2 regions of the Streptomyces sp. NPDC006335 genome follow, and region 2 is predicted to be linked to the other one. Evidence: riboswitches for the same ligand, from Rfam matches in the RefSeq annotation. Region 2 holds a riboswitch; the other holds the start of a gene.
The links. Region 2 has a riboswitch for cobalamin ahead of ABZ098_RS24625 (HoxN/HupN/NixA family nickel/cobalt transporter). Riboswitches for the same ligand answer to the same signal wherever they lie in the genome.
Positions count from the first base shown of each region.

Region 1: another riboswitch for cobalamin. It lies ahead of ABZ098_RS00360 (cobalamin biosynthesis protein); the one in region 2 lies ahead of ABZ098_RS24625 (HoxN/HupN/NixA family nickel/cobalt transporter).

Region 1 covers NZ_JBEXQX010000001.1:67,295-74,935, forward strand. The annotation lists gene ABZ098_RS00350 (inorganic phosphate transporter) at 1-870, shown strand, start outside; gene ABZ098_RS00355 (hypothetical protein) at 897-1,118, shown strand; cobalamin riboswitch at 1,249-1,392, shown strand; gene ABZ098_RS00360 (cobalamin biosynthesis protein) at 1,490-2,431, shown strand; gene ABZ098_RS00365 (cobyric acid synthase) at 2,428-3,939, shown strand; gene cobN (cobaltochelatase subunit CobN) at 3,936-7,592, shown strand; gene ABZ098_RS00375 (putative cobaltochelatase) at 7,589-7,641, shown strand, end outside.
Region 2 covers NZ_JBEXQX010000009.1:59,039-66,679, reverse strand. The annotation lists gene thrS (threonine--tRNA ligase) at 1-1,044, shown strand, start outside; gene ABZ098_RS24630 (nucleoside hydrolase) at 1,096-2,058, shown strand; gene ABZ098_RS24625 (HoxN/HupN/NixA family nickel/cobalt transporter) at 2,132-3,229, opposite strand; cobalamin riboswitch at 3,258-3,464, opposite strand; gene ABZ098_RS24620 (metalloregulator ArsR/SmtB family transcription factor) at 3,546-3,893, shown strand; gene ABZ098_RS24615 (GNAT family N-acetyltransferase) at 3,983-4,522, shown strand; gene ABZ098_RS24610 (hypothetical protein) at 4,873-5,091, opposite strand; gene ABZ098_RS24605 (hypothetical protein) at 5,136-5,357, opposite strand; gene ABZ098_RS24600 (dihydrofolate reductase family protein) at 5,478-6,053, shown strand; gene ABZ098_RS24595 (LAETG motif-containing sortase-dependent surface protein) at 6,134-7,078, opposite strand; gene ABZ098_RS24590 (alpha-amylase family glycosyl hydrolase) at 7,347-7,641, shown strand, end outside.

The sequences.
Region 1 (7,641 bases), on a different contig from region 2:
CACGGCGACGCGCTCGTCACCAAGGTCCTGATCCCGGCGATCGCCGCGCCGATCGTCGCGGGCGTCGCCGCCATGCTGGCCACCCGGCTCTCCTACTCGCTGGGCAAGAAGGCCGACGGCAAGGCCGCCGCGAAGGGCTACCGCACCGGCCAGATCGCCTCGGCCGGCCTGGTCTCGCTGGCCCATGGCACCAACGACGCGCAGAAGACGATGGGCATCATCACCCTCGCCCTGGTCGCCGGCGGCGCCGTCGCCCCCGACTCCGACCCGCCCACCTGGGTCATCCTCTCCGCGGGTCTCGCCATCGCGCTCGGCACCTACCTCGGCGGCTGGCGCATCATCCGCACCATGGGCAAGGGCCTGACCGACCTCCAGCCGCAGCAGGGCTTCGCCGCCCAGACCAGCGCGGCCACGGTCATCCTGGCCTCCTCCCACCTCGGCTTCTCCCTCTCCACCACGCACTCCGTCTCCGGTTCGGTGATGGGCGCGGGCCTCGGCCGCAAGGGCGGAGTCGTCCGCTGGTCGACGGCGACGCGGATGTTCGTCGCGTGGGGCCTGACGTTGCCTGCGGCGGCCCTGGTGGGTGCCCTGGCCGAGTCCGTCACCGACCTCGGCGACTGGGGTACGGCGGTCGTGGCGGTCTTCCTCGTCGCCTCCAGCGCGGCGATCTGGAAGATCTCGCGGCGCGAGGTCGTCGACGCCTCGAACGTCAACGAGACCGACGAGCCGGCCGGCGTGGTGACCACGGCCATCGCCGCCGTGATCCCGCCGCCCGCGGGCCCCGTGGCCGAGGAACTCACCGCCACGATCCCGGCCCCGCCCGGCCCGCCCGCCACGCCGGAACCGGCCTCCCCGCCGGCCGCCGTCTGAGCCCGCAGTCCTAAGGAAGCCTCACCATGCAGATCGACTGGGAAGCACTCGGCTCCGTCTTCGGCGTCAGCCTCGTCGTCACCGTGGGCCTCGTGGCCCTGTTCACCCTCGGCATCATGGGCCTGTCCCGCCAGGAGCGGGCCTCGGCCCAGGGCGGCTCGGCCGGCCTCGCGGTCACCGGCGCCTACGCCTGCTTCGCCGCGTGCGCGGCGGCGGTGGCGTACGGGATCTATCTGATCGTGGCCTGACGGCACTCCCGTCACTCGACGGCCGGGCGGGCACGGAACTTCGGGTTCCGTGCCCGCCCGGCCGTCTTCCATGACCGGCGATGTGGGGTTCTGCACACTCCCCCGCCGCAGGTCAACAGCAAGTTGACGGGTCTCGAAGGCCCGTGGTGGACTGCCGGAGCCATATACGGCGGCAGGAGAGGAAGCCGGTGCGAATCCGGCGCGGTCCCGCCACTGTCACCGGGGTAGGTAGCCCCGGGAGCCAGGAACTCTCGCCGCCGGACTCGTCGAACCAGGGCGTGGACACCCTGAGTGAGGACATGACGCGATGCTCGCCTGCCGATCCACCAGCAGTACCAGGCACTTGAACGACCCCGCGATCGGCTGACCCGATGCGAGCCGATCGCGTTTTCGCGTACGGCGCCGCCGCCGGTCTGATCGGTGACCTCCTGTTCGGCGACCCCCGTCGCGGGCATCCGGTCGCCGCGTTCGGGCGGGCCGCCGGAGCCGTGGAGCGGGTGCTGTGGCGGGACCACCGGGGGTGGGGCGCGCTGCACACCGCCGTGTGCGTGGGGGGCGCGGTGGCGCTCGGCGCCGCCGCGGAGCATGTCGTACGTCCCTCCCGTGCCGCCTCCGTCGCGCTCACCGGGGCCGCCACCTGGGCCGTCGTGGGCGGGACTTCGCTCGTGCGGGAGGCCCGGGTCATCGGACGGGCGCTGGAGACCGGGGACGTCGAGGCGGCCCGGGCCCGGCTGCCCCATCTGTGCGGGCGCGACCCGCAGGCCCTGGACGCCGACGGGATCGCCCGTGCGGTCGTGGAGTCGGTCGCCGAGAACACCTCCGACGCCGTCGTGGGGGCCCTGGTGTGGGGTGCCGTCGGCGGGGTGCCGGGGCTGCTCGGGTTCCGGGCCGTGAACACGCTGGACGCGATGGTGGGTCACAAGTCGCCCCGGTACCGGCGTTTCGGGTGGGCCTCGGCCCGGCTCGACGACCTCGCCGGGTGGCCGGGGGCGCGGCTGACCGCCGTGCTCGCCACGCTCGCCGGAGACGATCCCCGGGGTGCCGTGCGGGCCTGGCGCCAGGACGCGCACCGGCATCCGAGCCCCAATGCCGGGCCTGTCGAGGCCTCGTTCGCCGGGGCACTCGGGGTCAGGCTCGGGGGGACCCTCTCGTACGCGGGACGGGTCGAACACCGGCCCGTGCTGCATCAGGAGGGGCGCGCCGTCGCCCCGTACGACATCGAGCGCGCGGCACGGCTGTCGCGGCGCGTGGGGCTGCTCGCGCTCGGCGTCGGTGTCGCCGCGCGAGCCTTCGTGAAGGGGCGTACGGCATGAGTGGCGGGGGTCTTCTCGTCGCCGGTACCACCTCGGACGCCGGCAAGAGCGTCGTCACGGCCGGGATCTGCCGGTGGCTGGTGCGGCAGGGGGTGAAGGTCGCGCCGTTCAAGGCGCAGAACATGTCCCTCAACTCGTTCGTCACGCGCGAGGGCGCCGAGATCGGGCGGGCCCAGGCCATGCAGGCACAGGCCTGCCGGGTCGAACCGACCGCGCTGATGAACCCCGTGCTGCTCAAGCCCGGTGGCGAACAGAGCAGTCAGGTCGTGCTGCTGGGGAAGCCGGTCGGCGAGTTGAGCGCCCGCGGGTATCACGGGGGGCGGCAGCAGAAACTCCTCGGGACCGTGCTCGACTGTCTCGCCGAGTTGCGGGGCACGTATGACGCGGTGATCTGTGAGGGGGCCGGGAGCCCGGCCGAGATCAACCTCCGGCGGACCGACATCGTCAACATGGGGATCGCCCGCAACGCCGGGCTGCCCGTGCTGGTCGTGGGCGACATCGACCGCGGGGGCGTCTTCGCCTCCTTCTTCGGGACCGTCGCGCTGCTGTCGGAGGAGGACCAGAAGCTCGTCGCCGGATTCCTCGTGAACAAGTTCCGAGGGGACGTCAGCCTCCTGGAGCCCGGCCTCGACATGCTCCACGGGCTCACCGGGCGCCACACCTACGGCGTGCTGCCCTTCCGGCACGGACTCGGGATCGACGAGGAGGACGGGCTGCGGGTCTCCCTGCGCGGGACGGTCCGCGAGTCCACGGTGACCCCTCCCGTGGGCGAGGACGTCATGCGGGTGGCCGTCTGCGCGATCCCGCTGATGTCCAACTTCACGGACGTCGACGCCCTGGCCGCCGAGCCGGGTGTCGTGGTCCGGTTCGTCGACCGGCCCGAGGAACTGGCCGACGCCGACCTCGTGGTGATCCCGGGGACCCGGGGGACCGTCCGCGCGCTGGAGTGGCTGCGAGAGCGGGGGCTGGCCGACGCCCTTGTCAGAAGGGCCGCCGAAGGCCGACCCGTCCTCGGCGTCTGCGGCGGGTTCCAGATCCTCGGCGAACACATCGAGGACGAGGTCGAGTCGCGCGTCGGCGCGGTCGACGGCCTCGGAGTCCTGCCCGTGCGGGTGCGGTTCGCCCGCGAGAAGACCCTCACCCGGCCGGTCGGGGAAGCCCTCGGCGAGCAGGTCGAGGGGTACGAGATCCATCACGGGGTCGCCTCCCTGAGTGGGGGGGAACCCTTCCTCGACGGCTGCCGCGTGGGCCAGACCTGGGGCACGCACTGGCACGGCTCGCTGGAGTCGGACGGCTTCCGGCGGGCGTTCCTGCGGGAGGTGGCGGCCGCCGCGGGCCGCCGCTTCGTCCCGGCCCCCGACACCTCGTTCGCCGGGCTGCGCGAGGAGCAGCTCGACCGGCTCGGCGACCTGATCGAACAGCACGCGGACACGGACGCGCTGTGGCGGCTCATCGAGTCCGGCGCGCCGCAAGGACTGCCTTTCATTCCACCGGGAGCGCCCGCATGAGCACAGTGTTGTTGTTGTCGACCGCCGACACGGACCTGTTGGCGGCCCGGGCCGCTTCCGGTGCCTCGTACCGGATCGGGAACCCGACCCGCGTCGACGTCGTACAGGAGCTGCCGGCGCTGATCGAGGGCGCGGACATCGCCGTCGTACGGCTGCTCGGCGGCAAGCGGGCCTGGGAGGACGGGCTGGCCGCGCTGAAGGCCTCCGGCATCCCGACCGTGCTGCTGGGCGGAGAGGCGGTTCCGGACGCGGAGTTGATGGCCGAGTCGTCCGTGCCCGCGGGTGTGGTCGCGGAGGCGCTGAAGTACCTCGTCGAGGGCGGGCCCGCGAACCTGGAGGAACTCGCCCGGTTCCTGTCCGACACCGTGCTGCTGACCGGTGAGGGGTTCGTCGAGCCGCGGAAGATGCCGGAGTACGGCGTCCACGGCTCGTACGCGCGGGAGAGCGGCCGCCCCACCGTCGGCGTGCTGTTCTACCGGGCCCATGAACTGAGCGGCAACACCGCCTTCGTGGACACCCTGTGCGAGGCGATCGAGGCGAAGGGCGCCAACGCCCTTCCCGTGTACTGCGGTTCACTGCGCGGGGCGGACCCCGGGCTCTACGAGATCCTCGCCGGGGCCGACTCCCTCGTCGCCACCGTCCTCGCCGCCGGCGGCACCCACGCCTCGCAGGCCTCGGCCGGCGGTGACGAGGAGGCCTGGGACATCGGGGCGCTGGCCGACCTCGACGTGCCCGTCCTGCAAGGGCTCTGCCTGACGACGTCCAGGGCGGCCTGGGACGAGTCCGACGCGGCCCTCTCCCCCATGGACGCGGCCATGCAGGTCGCGATCCCGGAGTTCGACGGGCGGCTGATCACCGTGCCGTTCTCCTTCAAGGAGCAGGGCCCAGACGACGTCCCGGTGTACGTGGCCGACCCCGAGCGGGCCACGCGGGTCGCCGGGATCGCCGTACGGCACGCGAAGTTGCGGCACAAGCCGAACGCCGAGAAGAAGCTCGCGCTGGTCTTCACCGCGTATCCGACCAAGCACTCGCGGGTCGGCAACGCGGTCGGCCTGGACACCCCCGCCTCGGCGATCCAGGTCCTGGACGCGCTCAGGGACGCCGGGTACTCGCTCACCGAATACCCTTCCGGCGGCGACGAGTTGATCCACCGGCTCATCGAGGCGGGCGGTCACGACGTCGAGTGGCTGACGGAGGACCAGTTGGCCTCCGCGCCCGCGCGGGTGCCGCTCGCCGACTATCAGGCGTGGTTCGACCGGCTGGACCCGGAGCTGCGTCGGGCCATGGTGGAGGCGTGGGGCGAACCGCCCGGCTCGCTGTACGTCGACGGGGACGACATCGTGCTGGCCTCCCTCCAGTTCGGGAACGTCGTCGTGATGATCCAGCCGCCGCGCGGCTTCGGGGAGAACCCGATCGCGATCTACCACGACCCGGACATGCCGCCGTCGCACCACTACATGGCCGCCTACCGGTGGCTGGACCACTCCTTCGGCGCCGACGCGATCGTCCACATGGGCAAGCACGGCACGATGGAGTGGCTGCCGGGCAAGGGTCTTGGGCTCAGTGGTGGGTGCGCGCCGGACGCCGTCCTGGGTGAACTGCCCCTGATCTACCCGTTCATCGTCAACGACCCGGGCGAGGGCACCCAGGCCAAGCGGCGCGGACACGCCACCGTCGTCGACCACCTGGTGCCGCCGATGGCACGGGCCGACACCTACGGCGACCTCGCCAAGCTGGAGCAACTGCTCGACGAGTACGCGCTCGTCTCCGACCTCGACCCGACCAAGGCCCCGGCCGTCCGCGCGCAGATCTGGACGCTGGTCAAGGCGGCCGAGCTCCACCACGACCTTCATGTCGACGAGCAGCCGGACGACGAGGCGTTCGACGAGTTCGTCATGCACATCGACGGCTATCTGTGCGAGATCAAGGACGTGCAGATCCGGGACGGCCTGCACATCCTGGGCGGCGGTCCGGTCGACGAGGCCCGGGTCAACCTGGTGCTGGCCGTGCTGCGCGCCTCGCAGGTGTGGGGCGGCCAGGCGAACGCCCTGCCGGGGCTGCGGGCCTCCTTCGCCGCTCATTTCGGGCTGGTGGAGAAGGAGTTGCTGGCGGAGCCGGGCGCTCCGGTGAAGGTGCCGGTGGAGCTGTCGGACCTGGTCGAGGGGCCGTCCCGTACGGCGGCCGACGCGATCGACCTGCTGGAGCAGCTGTGCCGACGGGTCGCGGAGGGCATGGAGGCCTTGTCCTGGGACGCGGCGGCCGTCCCGGGCCTGGTCCGTGACGTCCTCGGCACCGAACTCCCTGAAGCCGTGGCCGTGTTGGAGTTCGCCTGCACCGAGGTCGTGCCGCGTCTCGCCCGCACGACCGACGAGATCGGGCACATCCTCAAGGCCCTGGACGGCGGGTACGTCCCGGCCGGGCCCTCCGGCTCCCCGACCCGCGGTCTCGTCAACGTCCTGCCGACCGGCCGGAACTTCTACTCCGTCGACCCCAAGGCCATCCCCTCCAGGCTGAGTTGGGAGGTCGGCCAGTCGCTCGCCGACTCGCTCGTGCAGAGGTACCTGGCCGACACGGGTGAGTACCCGAAGTCGGTGGGCCTCACGGTCTGGGGCACGTCCGCGATGCGCACCCAGGGCGACGACATCGCCGAGATCCTGGCGCTCCTCGGCTGCCGTCCGGTGTGGGACGAGGCCTCGCGGCGGGTCACCGGCTTCGAGGTGATCGGCCTTGAGGAGCTCGGGCGGCCCCGCATCGACGTGACCGTCCGCATCTCCGGGTTCTTCCGGGACGCGTTCCCGCACGTGGTCGGGCTGATCGACGACGCCGTGCGCAAGGTGGCGGAGCTGGACGAGCCGGCCGACCGCAACTTCGTGAAGGCGCACGCCGACGAGGACACCGTCGAGCACGGTGACCGGCGGCGCGCGACGGCCCGGATCTTCGGGTCCAAGCCGGGGGCCTACGGCGCCGGGCTGCTGCCCCTGATCGACGCCCGCAACTGGCGCTCGGACGCCGACCTCGCCGAGGTGTACGCGGTGTGGGGCGGCTACGCCTACGGACGCGGGCTCGACGGGCGGGCCGCGCGCGGGGACATGGAGACCGCGTTCAAGCGGATCAACGTCGCCGCGAAGAACGTCGACACCCGTGAGCACGACCTGGTCGACGCCGACGACTACTTCCAGTACCACGGCGGCATGGTCGCCATGGTGCGCCACCTCACGGGCGCCAACCCCGAGGCGTACGTGGGTGATTCGGCCACCCCGGACCAGGTGAAGACGCGCACGCTGGGCGAGGAGACCCACCGGGTCTTCCGGGCCCGGGTGGTCAACCCGCGCTGGATGGCGGCCATGCGCCGGCACGGCTACAAGGGCGCCTTCGAGATGGCGGCGACCGTCGACTACCTCTTCGGCTACGACGCCACGGCGGGCGTGGTCGACGACTGGATGTACGAGAAGCTCAGCGCCGAGTACGTCTTCGACGCGGAGAACCGGGACTTCATGAAGAAGTCCAACCCCTGGGCGCTGCGGGGCATCACGGAACGGCTCCTGGAGGCCGCCGACCGTGGGCTGTGGGCCGAGCCGGACGCGGAGACGCTGGAGCGGCTGCGCGCCACCTACCTGGAGCTCGAAGGCGATCTGGAGGGTGACGACAAGTGAGTACCCCGTTCCCGTTCACGGCCGTCGTCGGCCAGGAGGACCTGCGGCT
Region 2 (7,641 bases):
GTGCTCGGGAAACGGGAGCTGTACGAGATCTCCGGGCACTGGGACCACTACGGCGAGGACATGTTCCCGCCGATGCGGCTGGGCGGCGAGGAGGTCGTGCTGCGGCCCAGCCTCTGCCCGCACCACGCCCTCATCTACCGGTCGAGGTCGCACAGTTACCGTGAACTGCCTTTGCGGATGGCGGAGTTGGGTGGTATGTACCGTTCCGAACTCTCCGGTGTCCTCGGCGGTCTCACCCGCGTCCGTGCCATCCAGCTCAACGACGCCCACATCTTCTGCACCCCGGAACAGGCCGTGGCGGAGGCCCGGGCCGCCCTCGACCTCATCCGGCGCGCCCACGACGACCTCGGCATCCGGGCGGCCAGGTACCGTCTGTCCCTCCCGGGCGGCTCCGCCAAGTACGTCGCGGACCCCGCGCTCTGGCGCCGCGCCACCGCTCTCCTCGAAGAGGTCCTGGACGGCGTCGAGTACGAGTCCGCGGAGGGCGAGGCCGCCTTCTACGGCCCCAAGATCGACGTGCAGATCAGCGATCCCGCCGGCCGTGAGTCCACCCTCTCCACCGTCCAGATCGACTTCCACCAGCCTGAACGCTTCGACCTCCACTACACCGGCCCCGACGGCGGCAGGCACCGCCCGGTGATGGTCCACCGCAGTGTCATCGGCAGCGTGGAACGGGTGGTCGCGCATCTCATCGAGGCGCACGGCGGCGCGTTCCCGGTGTGGCTCGCCCCCGTGCAGCTCGTGGTCCTCCCCGTGGCCGACGCCCAGGAGGAGCGGGCCCTCGACGTCGTACGGCGGGCCGAAGCGCGCGGTATCCGGGCCGAACTCTCCGGCCCCGGCGACGGCACCCTCGGCGCCCGCATCCGCGCCGCGCGCCTGGTGCCGTACCAGGCGGTGATCGGCGAGCGGGAGGCCGACGCCGGCTGTGCGGCCGTACGGCTGCGGGACGGACGTAGGCCAGGAGCTGTGCCGGTCGACGCGTTGCTTGACCGGATCGCCGCCCGGGACGGTGATCGTGGGGCCGAACTCTGGGCGGCTGCGTAAGGTCGGTCCCGTACGCCAGCGACGTACGCCAGTGACGAAAGGACCCCCGCCGTGACCGGTCAGCCCATCCCGGTGATCATCGACTGCGACACCGGTGTCGACGACGCCCTGGCCCTGTTGTTCGCCGTCCGGCATCCCGGCATCGACCTGCGGGCGGTCACCTGTGTCGCCGGGAACACCGACGTCGACGGCGTGGTCCGCAACACGCTGACCGTGCTGGAGCAGGCCGGGGCCGGGGACATCCCGGTCGCCCGGGGTGCCGAGCGGCCGCTGATCGAGCCCGTGCGCACCGCGCAGCACGTGCACGGGCTCGACGGCATGGGCGACCTCGGGTTGCCCGCGCCGACCCGGGTGGCGGTGGACGTGGACGCGGTGACGCTCCTCAGGCGGGAGATCCTCGCCTCGCCCACCCCGGTGACGCTCGTCCCGACCGCGCCGCTCACCAACATCGCGCTGCTCCTGCGCACGCACCCCGAAGTGGTGCGGAACATCGAGCGGATCGTGTTCATGGGCGGCGCGGTGGCGACCGGGAACGCCACACCGGTCGCGGAGTTCAACGTCTGGCACGACCCCGAGGCGGCCGCGGTCCTGCTCACCGCCGGGGTGCCGATCACCATGTACGGCTTGGACGTCTTCGAGCGCGTCATCGTCCCGGCGGCGGACGTCCAGCGCCTGCGCGCCAGCTCGGAACCGTCCCTGCGCATGGCCGGCGAACTCCTCGCCCACCGCGACCCGGCCACCACGGGGGACCCCACCCCCACCGGCGGCCTCGGCGACGCGGGCGCGGTCTGCGCGGTCGTCGACCCGGACGGCCTGACCACCGAACTCCTCCCGGTGGAGGTCTCGTTGGCCCCCGGGCCCACCCGTGGCCAGACCGTCGTCGACCGCCGCCGCCGTCCCGGCGAGTCCGAGATCCACGAGGGCGAGCGCGAAGTGACCCTGGTGGACGTGGGGTTGGGCGTGGACGTGGAGCGGTACGTGAAGCTGTGGCTGACGGCGGTGGAGGGGGTCTAGTCGCCACGCGCGCCTCAGGAAACCCCGCGCCTCGGGGGACCTCGGAAACCCCGCGTCTCGGAGACCCCGCGCCTCAGGAACCGCTGACGCCCCAGCGCTGCTCCACCTTCGCCAGCCGCCAGTAGGCGATCGCCGCCGCCCACACCACCACGAACAGGCCGACGATGACGTAGCCGACGTTGTCGAGGTCGATGTCGGCGATCCAGGTGGTGAGGGCGTCGGTGAGGTCGAGCTTGTCGTGCAGGACGCCGACGAGTTCGATCGTGCCGATGAAGAAGGCGACCGCGATGGACAGCCCGGTGATGGCGAGGTTGTAGAAGACCTTGCGGACGGGGTTGGAGAAGGCCCACTGGTAGGCGAAGTTCATGAACGTGCCGTCGAGGGTGTCGAACAGGCTCATGCCGGCGGCGAAGAGGAGGGGAAGGCAGAGGATCGCGTACCAGGGGAGTCCGGCCGCCGCACCCGACCCGGCCATCACCATCAGCGTGACCTCGGTGGCGGTGTCGAAGCCGAGCCCGAAGAGGAAGCCCAGCGGGTACATCTGCCCGGGCCGGGTGATGGACTTGGTGAGCCGCCCGAGAACCCGGTTCATGAACCCGCGCGAGTCGAGGTGCTGCTCCAGCTCCTTCTCGTCGTACGACCCCGCCCGCATCGCCCGGAAGACCTTCAGGATGCCCACCAGGGCGACCAGGTTGAGGGCGGCGATGAGGTAGAGGAACGTGCCGGAGATCGTCGTACCGAGGAAACCCAGGACCTGGTGGGTGCCGGACCCCTCGTTCATGACCTTGCCGGCGAGCTGGGTGCCGCCCGCGATGAGCGCGGCGAGCAGGACCACCACGCTGGAGTGCCCGAGCGCGAACCAGAACCCCACCGACACCGGCCGCTTGCCGTCGGCCATCAGCTTGCGGGTGGTGTTGTCGATCGCGGCGATGTGGTCCGCGTCGAAGGCGTGCCGCATGCCGAGGGTGTAGGCGGTGATGCCGAGCCCGATGCCGAAGGCCTTGTCGCCGACCTCGTAGTGCCCCGGAACGACGAGCAGGAACAGGATGCCGAAGGCGAGGACGTGCAGCGCGGCTATCGCGGCCATCAGACCGGCCGTCTTGACGGTGTCCTCGCGCCGCCAGCGGAAGGAGGGGGCGGCGGCGGTCCCGGGCAGGGCAGGGTCGGTCATACGGTGGTCACTCCAGCACCTCGTGGATGAACTCGTGAGCTGCCGTGGCCGGTCTCCTGGCTTACGGGTCGTGCGTTTCCCCGCCCGCCTTCCCGGCCTGATGATGACGGCCAGTGGCTGTCCCGTGAGGGACGTGGGAGGGAAACTCCCCGATCACAGTGGCGAGGGCCGCACCGGTATGGACCTTTGAGGGGTCGTCACCGGTTTCCCGAGCACCACGGCCCGCCCACCGTAGGCGGGGGTGGGGGTTCCTGCATAGCTGCACACCTGCGCAGGTATGGAAGATCACACATGGCCGCCTGCGAGGATGTGCCCCATGCACCTCGTCCCGGCCGACCGAGCCGACCGCCGCACCATCGACGGGCACCGGGTGTGCGACGCCATCGCCGCGATCGGCGACCCGGGACACGTCCGCACCTGGTCCGACCGCTTCGCCCTCCTCGCCGACCCGAACCGGCTGTCCCTGCTGCTCGCCCTGCACCGGACCGGCCCCCTGGCCGTCTCCGACCTCGCGATCGCCACGGGCATGAACGACCCCGCCGTGTCGCAGGCGTTGCGGCTGCTGCGGGCGGCCGGGGTCGTGGCGGGGGAGAAGGAGGGGCGGGTCGTGCGGTACTCGGTGGTGGACGAGGCGGTACGGGGGTTGTTGCAGCAGGTGTCGTGAACGCGCGGGTCGGTCGCCCTCGTTCGCCGGGCGGGCCTGTGTACGGTGTTTGCCGTTCACCGGGTTCGATCACCGGCTAGCGTGCGCGGATGGAACACCTGGGACCCGTGACCTGGCCGCCCTCACCGATCAGAACCAGGAGGCTCGTGCTTCGTGCGCCCGAGGTCCGGGACCGTGCGGCGTTCGTCGAACTGCTCGCCTCGCCCGAGGTGCACACCTACCTCGGCGGGCCCCGGCCGCGTGACGAGCTCGAGCGCGAGCTGCCCGCGGTGCCCGAACGGTGGCCCGGGAGCTTCGTCGTCGATCTCGACGGGGCGATGATCGGCCAGATCCTGCTCAGGAGAGCGACCGGGCACCGAAGGCCGGCCGCAGCGGGCAAGGTCGACCTCGGCTACCTGTTCCTGCCGCGGGCATGGGGACACGGGTACGCCGCCGAGGCGTGCGGGGCGGCCCTCGACTGGCTGGCCGGTGTGCTTCCCGGCGAGCCGGTGGTGCTCACCACCCAGAGCGCCAACGTCGGCTCGATGCGCCTCGCGGCGAACCTGGGGTTCACCGAGGTGGAGCGGTTCGAGGCCTGGGACGCCGAGCAGTGGCTCGGCCTGCGGACCCCGGCCGCGCTGGGCGGCTGAGGAAGGGCCCCTCGGCCCAAAAGAGGCCCCCGGTCGCGCCTGACGGCTGGGGGAGGGCCCCTGGCCGCGCCCTTCGGCTGAGGGAGGGCCCTTGGTAGTGCTGGGCGGCTGACGGAGGGCCCCGGTAGTGCTCCTCGGCTCAGGGAGGCTCCCGGTCGCGCCTGACGGCAGGGGGAGGGCCCCTGGTCACCCTTCGGCTGAGGGAGGGCCCTCGGTCGTGCTGGGCGGTTGAGGGAGGGGCCCCCGGTCGCGCCCCTCGGCCCCAGAGAGGCCCCCGGTCGCGCGCCCCCGCTGAGCAGGGTCCCGTTCGCGCCCCTAGAGGGAGAGAGAGCCCCGGTCGGTGACCCGCGTCACCCCTCCACCCCCCACCGCTCCGGCCCGCCCCCCTTCCACTCGATCCACGGTGACTGCGCCACCTCCGCCGGATCGATCTCCAGTCCCGCGCGGCGGAGGAACTCGGCGACGTCGGTCAGGTTGTGGGCCAGGCCGAGGATCTCGCCGTCGACGCGCACGCGGCGGCCGCCGGTGGGGGACGGAGGGTGCACGATCACACGGATCGGTCCGGACATGTCTTCAGGATCGTCCGCGACGTACGGTCCCGCATGTCGGTCCGTCATCGGGGGAGCCGTTCGCCGACGTCCGCGAGGTCACGCAGTTCCCGCCACTCCGCGGGGCGCGGGCGCCCGTGCTGCCAGTGGGGGTGGAAGAACACCTGGGTCGACAGCCGGTACAGGCGTCGGCGCAGCTCCGTACGGCCGGGGCGCTCGGCGAGCTGCCGGTAGGTGGCACTCCACTCGCGCTGTGCCCGGGCGAGGTCGTCGGGGAACGATCGCATGCCCGGATTCAATCATGTGTTCGATTTATAGGGCCACGGCAGGGCCGAGCGATGAGTTCGGGAGGCGCGTCGGGTCTGCCGGGACGACACGAAAAAGCTTCGAGAAGACCGGAGAACGCCATGACCGCCACGTACACCTTCGACGTCTTTTCCAGCCTCGACGGCTACGGCGCCGCCGGCGGCGACTGGAGCGGCTACTGGGGCAAGCAGGGCCCCGAGCTGCTCGATCACCGCCTCGCCCAGTACCGCGAGGAGCAGCGGATGGTCTTCGGGGCCACCACCTACCGGGCGTTCGCGCAGATGCTGGCGGCGAGCAGCGAGGGGGACGACGTGCGGGACCCGTGGGTCACCCGGATGCGGAACCTGCCGACGACGGTGGTGTCGACCACCCTGGAGGACACGCTGGGCTGGCCGGACGCCACCGTCGTGAGCGGTGACGCGGTGGACGTCGTCGCCCGGCTCAAGGAGGAGTCCGAGGTGCCGTTGCGTTCGCACGGCTGCCTGTCGATGAACCGGGCGCTGATGGCCGCCGGACTGGTCGACCGGGTGCAGGTGACCCTCTTCCCCGTCATCACCGGCCGGACCGGCCTGGACCCGGTCTTCCGGGACGCGGCCGACTTCGACCTGGAGCTGATCGAGAGCCGGACGCTCGACGGTCACATCCAGGAGCTCGTCTACCGGCCCACCCTGCACTGACGCCCGGCACGCGGAAGACCGCGGACACACGCGGAAGGGGCCGCCCGCACCCGAAGGTGGGACGGCCCCGTCAGAAGGGGTCAGGCGCGCGAGGCCTTGCGGCGACGCGTGGCGAGCACGATGCCCGCGCCACCCGCGAGCAGCACCGCCGCACCACCCGCGATGAGCGGGGTGTTGCTGCTGGCGCCGGTCTCGGCGAGGTTGTCACCGCCGCCGCCGTTCGGCGTGGGGGCGCCCGGAGTCGTGGTGGACTCCGAGGCGGACGGGGTCGGGGTGTCCGTGCCCGGGGTCTCGGAGGCCGGGGGCGTGCTCTCGGACGCCGGCGGAGTGGACTCGGAGGCCGGAGGCGTCGACTCCGAGGCCGGCGGAGTGGTCTCCGAGGCCGGCGGGGTCGCCGGAGGCGTGGTCTGCGTGGTCGTGCAGTCCTTCGTGCCGCCGTTCCAGGCCGCGATCAGCTTGTCCTTGATGACCGGGTGGTCCGGGCCCTTGGGGAGGTCGCCGTGCGGGAGGCCGTCGTTGGCGTCGAGCTTGCCGTCGAACTTCGTGTTGCCCCGGTAGAGGTCGATCTGCGCGTAGCAGCCGGCGTCCGGGATCGAGATGTCGAGGGAGTCGACGGAGCCGGCCTTGACGGTCACGGTGTCGAAGTCGTGGAAGACCTGCTCACCGGAGGTGGCGAACGTCGGGCCGTGCGCGCGGTAGGACGCGAGAGAGGCGGTGCAGGTGGACGCGTCGCCCGCCGCACGGACCTTGACGTGGACCTTGCCGTCGTCGGTCGGCTTCAGGTTCAGGTCGTCGACCTTGACCGAGGCGAAGAAGTTCTTGCCGTCGAGGGAGAACTCGCAGCGGTCGGTCTCGGTCTTGGAGCCGGCGCCCGTACCCGGCTTGTAGCTTCCGCCGTCCTGCCAGCCCTTGCCGCCGGGGCAGTCGGAGGCGGAGGCGACGGAGGCGAGGGCAGCGGAGAAGGCGAGCGTCGCTGCGCCCGTCCCCAACAGGCGCCGCATGGTGACACGTCTCGCTATGGACATACGTATCCCGTCAGGATGAGAGTGGTCTCAGAAAACACTGGGCCCATTGGTCACATGCGCCACGGTGTTCGCACATCGTGGATCTCCTTGCGGAACGCTGTCAACCTGCGGTGATACAAGGTCCGTTCAATGACCATCACAATTTCGACACACCGGGAACGGCCTCCTCCGGAAATCCCGGGTTCACTTTTCCGGTGAGGTGGACAGATATCCCCTTTGTCGCCTTCATGGAACGTACATATCGCACCGGAATCGCAGAGGAGCCCGCGTGACCCCGCGTACCACCACGCCCGACCCCTCGCCCGACCTCTCCAGCCACGACCCGAACTGGTGGCGGCAGGCCGTCGTCTACCAGGTCTATCCCCGCAGCTTCGCCGACGCCGACGGTGACGGCCTCGGGGACCTCCAGGGCGTCACCCGGCGCCTGGCGCACCTGGCCGCCCTGGGCGCCGACGCCCTGTGGCTGAGCCCCTTCTACCCCTCCGAGCTCGCCGACGGCGGCTACGACGTCGCCGACTACCGGGACGTCGACCCGCGCCTGGGCAGCCTCGACGACTTCGACG